Regions from separate parts of the Paenibacillus sp. FSL K6-2862 genome, predicted to be linked through region 1. Evidence: riboswitches for the same ligand, from Rfam matches in the RefSeq annotation. Region 1 holds a riboswitch; each other region holds the start of a gene.
What was found. A riboswitch is a leader RNA that binds a small molecule or an ion and turns the genes downstream of it on or off. The one in region 1 is predicted to bind cyclic di-AMP.
Positions count from the first base shown of each region.

Region 1 (2,203 bases):
CGCATCATATTGTACGACAAGAAGAGGTTTTCCGAATATGGAAAACCTCTTTTTTGCGTTTGGATAAACATAAAAAAAGGCCATTCACACAGAACCGGACTTTCTCTGGTTCCCTGTTGATTATGGCCTCTCCATGTTGATTTATTTCAGCAGTTTCTCAATATCAGCCTCAATTTGGTCAGGAGTCGTTTTTGGAGCATAACGCTTCACGACACGTCCGTTCTGATCAACGAGGAATTTGGTGAAGTTCCACTTGATGGCTTTGGATCCGAGCAGTCCTGGTGCCTCTGTTGTCAGGTGTTGGAATAGTGGGTGAGCGCTTGAGCCATTAACATCAATTTTCTCAAACATAGGAAAGCTTACACCGTAATTCATCTGACAGAACTCAGCAATATCGTCGGAAGATCCTTTTTCCTGAGCGAATTGGTTACTTGGGAAGCCTAGTACTTCAAACTGCCGGTCTTTGAATTTGTTATAGAGTTCCTGTAAGCCTTCAAATTGCGGGGTCAGACCACATTTGCTCGCCGTATTTACAATTAGCAGCACCTTGTTGCGATAATCGGACATCTCGACTTCCTGGCCCCGAAGGGTATTGACTTTGTAGTCATAAACGGACATGATCTGTCGCCTCCATATCGTATAATGGGTTAATGATTCCTATAGTTATATTATATTGCTTACAATTAGATAATGCAAAACTAATTAAATAAATTCCTATGTTTACTTACAGATATCTAAAATTACATACGTTTTTCATAAGGACGAGAATTAGCGAGATTCACAGAGATGGATGGAGAATGGATTGGTTGTAAGCGATATCATTGATGTGTAATGCCTTAAATTCGTCCATTCGCTGATCTGACCGGACTTTACACTAACATGTCGCGGGTGTATGATTCATATCGTAATTTCTAATTCAATTAAACTTAACATGAACAACGAAACAAACGATAATATCGCTCTGGTCAATACATGAAACAGGAACGATGTTTTAATCGCTGAGTTTCCATTCATTCATGGGTGGGAAACGGGGGAACCAATCGGAACGGCTGTCATTACAGCTAATCCATGGGGTGAATTTTTCGGTGCAAGCCGGAAATAGGGCGACTCTCGCGCCCGAATCCGTCAGCTAACCTCGTAAGCGTTAAAGGGAGAGGCAACAAGCCGTACGCATATTCATGGCGTTTTCGTCATGGGTTATTCAAGAAGCGTTCGGGAGGCCTTGGTCCCCCACGCTTCTTTTTTGTTGTCTTTTCACGCCAAGGGAGGAACGAACGATGGATAATGAGATGATTCTAGTAACAGCACCGAATGAAGCAGGCCGCAAGTTTATCAAGCTGTTGATGTACAAAAAAATGCCGTTTGCCGTTCTGACTAACAGTGCAGGGGAAGAACGGAAGCTCCGCAGAATCGGAGTGGAGAACGTCATTCGCATGAATACAGCTGAAGCTCAGAAGTGGTTTCTACCGCAGTCGAGTGTAGGCAACGTTTTTATTTTCGAGAACAGTTTGAACCTGACCTGCCGCTATCTGCAGATCTGCCGTTCCTGGACCTCCAAATCACTATGTGTGATTACGGAACAGAGTCACCCCAAAGGCATTTACCGCGGGATGGGAGCTGACCGCATTGTGTATTCCCTTAATGGAGAAGTTGGCTTCTTGCTTAATGGTTAATGTGATAGCTGCCGATTGATCCGGTGTAAGGTGCCTGTTATAATTGAACTTGTGGAAAAACGGAATTCTGAGGAGACTCATGCATGATGGTGGGTCTTCTTTTTTATTTGAGCATTAATGTACATTGCTGATTTAGAGATTGCGTTCATGGCTAACAAGGAGGAATAGGCGTGCCGGATGTACGGGGGTTAAAATGGTTGTTCTTTGATGTAGGAGATACGCTGGTGGACGAATGGGAGCCGGTAGATGATATTATAGGGCAGTTTGTAAAAGAAGCCTGCTTGCTTGGATATCCGGTGAAAATAGAGGAAGTGCGAGAGATATTTGCCTCCTGTTACCGAAATTATGAGCAGTGGCCCATGAGGGTAGCCATTCGAACGCTAATCAGTGATGAACGTCATAGGGAGCAGATCCAGGAGAAGTTGAAGTTCCGGAAGGAACTGGAGAAGCCCTTCGCTTCTGCTGACGCGGTGTTGAAGGAATTGTCACACCATTATCGAATTGGCATTATTGCCAATCAGAGTCCAGGG
Region 1 covers NZ_JBBOSN010000001.1:1,445,455-1,447,657, forward strand. Annotated here, with positions in the region: tRNA gene MHB82_RS06545 (tRNA-Leu) at 1-4, shown strand, start outside; gene MHB82_RS06550 (glutathione peroxidase) at 142-618, opposite strand; cyclic di-AMP (ydaO/yuaA leader) riboswitch at 987-1,159, shown strand; gene MHB82_RS06555 (hypothetical protein) at 1,278-1,673, shown strand; gene MHB82_RS06560 (HAD family hydrolase) at 1,844-2,203, shown strand, end outside.

Region 2 (2,203 bases), 750 kb from region 1:
CCATAATGATAGCGCTTTCCTTACGTGAAAAGAATAGTGGATGTATTATGCTCAGGATAGGTACAATTCGGAATTTTGCGTACATTTCACCGTGAAAGCAGGGGTACAACAACCATAGAACAGGCATTTCTCCCCTTACACCGGAGATTTTGCAAGTGAACTGCTGCCATCAGATCGATTCAGAGGACGTTGTTTAAGTAACGATGTGTGTATCGTGGTTTTGGTCACATAAAAAAGAAATAAAAAAAGGTTTCCCGCAGGCGCTAGCCTAACGAGAAACCTTTTCTTCTTATGATGCGGTCGAGAGGACTCGAACCTCCACGGGGGGTTAGCCCACACGGACCTGAACCGTGCGCGTCTGCCAATTCCGCCACGACCGCATATGGCATATCTCCGAGATAATCTATCGCGGCGACAAGAAATAATATATCATGTGAAATTTAACGTGTCAACAGTTAAATGATTAGTATAAGACTACGATAACCGAAAGTTATAAAATCTGGTCGAAACCTGCCTTTCCCTGTTGAGAATGAACCTTGCTCTACTCTACTACTCCAATTTACTTATTTGTCCAATTTATGTGCTGATGAAACACAAATTACGTTTTTGTCATCATAAATAAACATGGAGAACTACTACTTTCCACAAAAAGTCTTGAATTCCGTTAACATTGCAGGAGGAAGAAAGGTTTGACAATTACGCATTTATGCAATATAGTTTCAAAAGGTTACAAAATATTAATTATTCATTTGCCGAGTTTCATGTTTGAAAACGGGGGAACCATTTTGGGTGAATTATTCTTATACATAGGAAATATAGGGAACCTTCTACCGAACCCTTAGCTAACTCCGTAGGCATCGAAGGGAGAACATTGATTTTGAAAAAACTGATCATTTCTATTTTTGGCGCAGCCGTTCTATTTACATCTGGTGCAGCAAGCACTGAGGCGAGCAGTATTAACACCGTCGTTAACAACATGACTGGAATACCTTACAAGTGGGGCGGCACAACGCTGGCCGGGTTTGATTGCTCTGGATTTATGAGATATATCTTCCAAAAATATAGCATTGAATTGCCACGCACTTCACAGCAACAGGCCAAGGCGGGTACTCCGGTATCCAAAGCCAATCTGCGCACAGGTGACATGGTATTCTTCAACACTTCAGGTAGCGGCATTTCGCATACGGGCGTATACATCGGGGGCGGACAATTCGCTCATGCTTCCAGCAGTAAAGGTGTCAGCATCACCAAAATGTCGAATCCATACTTCAGTGACCGTTATGTAACAGCACGACGGGTGACTGGACAGTTTATGTATAACAAGATGCTTGGAAAAATATAAGTTGGACAAAAAACAGGCTCTGGATCATTCCAGAGCCTGTTTTGCTGTCTTGTTATTCAGACTCACTTGCAGGAAAAACCTAGTGCAATGCTTTTTGCACACGCATTGCACCTTGAGACAGTGCGTGACCGCCGCCTACCGCTCCGGCTACCGCAACGGTCTCCATAATCTCCTGATCGGTTGCGCCCTTCGCACGGGCCTCTTCTACATGGTAAAACGTGCATACTTCGTTATTGGCAAACAATCCAATGCCGAGGGCAATCAGCTGCTTGGTTTTGGCATCAATGGCACCTGACTGGAAACATTCACCCGTAAATTCGTGATACGCTTTGACTACGCCAGGCAATACATCGCTTAATTCTCCAATCTGATCCTTGTAGGCATGTACCTTATCATTCATCAATGTCATGGCTACCCGCACATCCTCTCGGCTGATAAGTTTACGAATTCTCGCTGTACCTATCTTCTCTCCCGAGTGGCAGAAGTATGCCAAACCCTCCATGGTAATTCCATGCATCCGTCTCCAGAGCGGCTCTATTCATTCAGCCGGACTTTGGCGCGGTTCGCTAAAGAGCTGATAGCGATAACTACGGTCCAGCTTGACCACACGTCTGTTCTGGCGACGGATAAGCACCTGTTCCCCATCCCATGCAACGACAATCCCTGTTACATCGTTGGACTCCAAACCATCCCGTACCACTCTTACTTTTTCACCCGATAAGCGCAGTGCATCCAGTTCTGCATCACTAATCATGTCTATGGCTCCTATGTTCCAAAATAATTTACAAAAAGAGACCTAAATGAAGAGTCATTTAGGTCTCACGTGACTGTATTGGACTGTTATGTCATTCGAAAAATATC
Region 2 covers NZ_JBBOSN010000001.1:2,198,242-2,200,444, reverse strand. Annotated here, with positions in the region: tRNA gene MHB82_RS10340 (tRNA-Leu) at 296-380, opposite strand; cyclic di-AMP (ydaO/yuaA leader) riboswitch at 741-872, shown strand; gene MHB82_RS10335 (C40 family peptidase) at 878-1,342, shown strand; gene MHB82_RS10330 (carboxymuconolactone decarboxylase family protein) at 1,422-1,751, opposite strand; gene MHB82_RS10325 (hypothetical protein) at 1,881-2,096, opposite strand.
Region 2: another riboswitch for cyclic di-AMP. It lies ahead of MHB82_RS10335 (C40 family peptidase); the one in region 1 lies ahead of MHB82_RS06555 (hypothetical protein).

Region 3 (2,203 bases), 1.4 Mb from region 1:
TCACACTGTCATAATACACATCGATTTTGTTGCCTTTAATGGCGCCGCCGGTATCTTCCGCACGACGGAAGCCGAGGCCCTCAATGTACACCCACCAGCCAATCGGAATCACTTTTGGATCGACCGCAATGGTCCGTCCTTCAGTTACCCGGGTACCGGAAGCTGTTTTTGTACCAATGCCAGGCTCCTCAGAAGAGTACGCGGTCATCGATACATTTTTAAGTACTTTGGAATATTTAAAAGAAGTGCCTGAGACGGTAATCACTTTGCTGCCTGATGCAGCGGTTTTCTTCGAGTTCGTTGTCGTTTCTTTCTTTGCTGTGGAGGTTTGGGCCGATACCGTCTGAATCTCCGGCTGCTTCACAACTGGTTTTGCTTTGGTTCCGACAGCAATAACTTTATCTACACGGTTGGTCGATACCGATTTGCCCACCATCTTTTTGGAGACTAACTCTCCATCCTGAAACACCTTTTCGATATGCTGTACAAGTGTACCTTCTTTGCCGTTTACGATGACGCGATTGTCACCTTTGTACAAGCTAGGGTCAGCCGTTTTGATTACTTTGTACGCAATCGGCTGTTCCACTTCCACTGTACGCTTTGTTACACGCACTACGCGAATTTTCATATCTGCCTTGATTGGTGTTGCGAGCGCAGGATAAACCTTATCCTCACTGGCAACTTCAATTCCAGATTTCTGAATTGCATCTTCTACCGATGAATCGGTTGTATACAGAGTCTTGGTGTCTCCGTCTGCCGTAATGTTGACTGGAACGGCCCGCTCAATAACTATGCGGTCTCCATCTGCGATTGCCCCGTTCAAAGGCATGGATACCTCATCATGGGGGCTGACTGTGATTGATTGCTCCTCCAGCATTTCTTGAAGCATTCCTGTACGAGTCTCTACCGCTTGAGCTTTGCCATCAATAACCAGCGAAATTTGTTTCCCGGCTTGACCGTAAACGACTAACAAGATCATGATTGTAAGCGCGATTGAGAAAATAGCGATCAGTGCCATTTGACGCATGTTCTCATGCTTCCACCGCAACGCGTAAGACTTACTGGATGATCGTGACTCATGGGTCTCTTCTGGTTGGAATGTGCCCACTTCTCCGTCCTCCTTCATAGCCTCGCCGTCTAAAGTTAATGCATGATGTCTTTGACGCGACTATACCAAATTTTCTACAGAACTGATCGATATCTCAATGACCGGCTCTGCACCATGAACCACTCTTCGCAACATGATGTCACCACCTGAATTCTTACCGTATGATGACCTTATTTCTTTTATTCAAAAACAAAAAAGCCAAAGAAAGAGTGTAAGAGGAACTCTTTCGTGGCTTCCGAATGATTTTGAATATCGGAAATTCATGCACGAGGTTGCCTCTCTTTTTCCGCTTGCGAGGTTAGCTGTCGGGTTCGGGCGAAAGAGAGCCGCCCTATCTCCGGTCACCCGCTCATGGCGGATGCCCTTGAATTCACCCCGAGACCCAAAGAAGAAATCAAATAGCGCTTCGCAAGTGCATCCGCTGCTTTTGGGTCAGCGAAACGATGCGCATCAGCTGCTTACACTGATGTTTAAGCCCTATTGGTTCCCCCGCTCTCCGTTAACGGAGACTCAGCGAGATCGGTTCATGAAAAGTATTGTTGTGTCATCGGAAAGTGTCCCTTTGTTCATCCCCCGAACATCTGTCCAATTTTCCTCACAACAATTCACTGAAAAGATGATATCCTGTTTCGATGCATGTTGTAAAGCGTTGTTCAAGTACGTTTTTCTAAATATTTGGTTAAAATATTGTAATATTCTTCATTTATTTGGATCAAAAAGCAAATTCGCTCCGTCTACCTCTCTTTTTCACCGCATTTGCTTCGTTTTTTAACGAATCCCAAATCGTTCCATGGCATTTTTGGTCGTTATTGCAGCAATTTCCTCTACCGAAATGCCTTTAATTTCGGCAGCTGCTTCTGCAACCAGACGTACATGCGCTGTTTCGTTTCGTTTTCCACGATAAGGATGTGGTGTAAGATATGGGGAGTCAGTTTCGATGAAAAATCGGTCCATTGGCACCTTCGCCAGTACCTCTTTTGGCTGCTTGGCGTTTTTGAACGTGATTGGTCCCCCGAAGGATAGATGGAACCCTAGATCCAGACAGAGTTTTGCCGTTTCCCAGCTTCCAGAGAACGAGTGCATCACACCCCCGAC
Region 3 covers NZ_JBBOSN010000001.1:31,729-33,931, reverse strand. Annotated here, with positions in the region: gene MHB82_RS00145 (3D domain-containing protein) at 1-1,108, opposite strand, end outside; cyclic di-AMP (ydaO/yuaA leader) riboswitch at 1,380-1,634, opposite strand; gene MHB82_RS00140 (TatD family hydrolase) at 1,877-2,203, opposite strand, start outside.
Region 3: another riboswitch for cyclic di-AMP. It lies ahead of MHB82_RS00145 (3D domain-containing protein); the one in region 1 lies ahead of MHB82_RS06555 (hypothetical protein).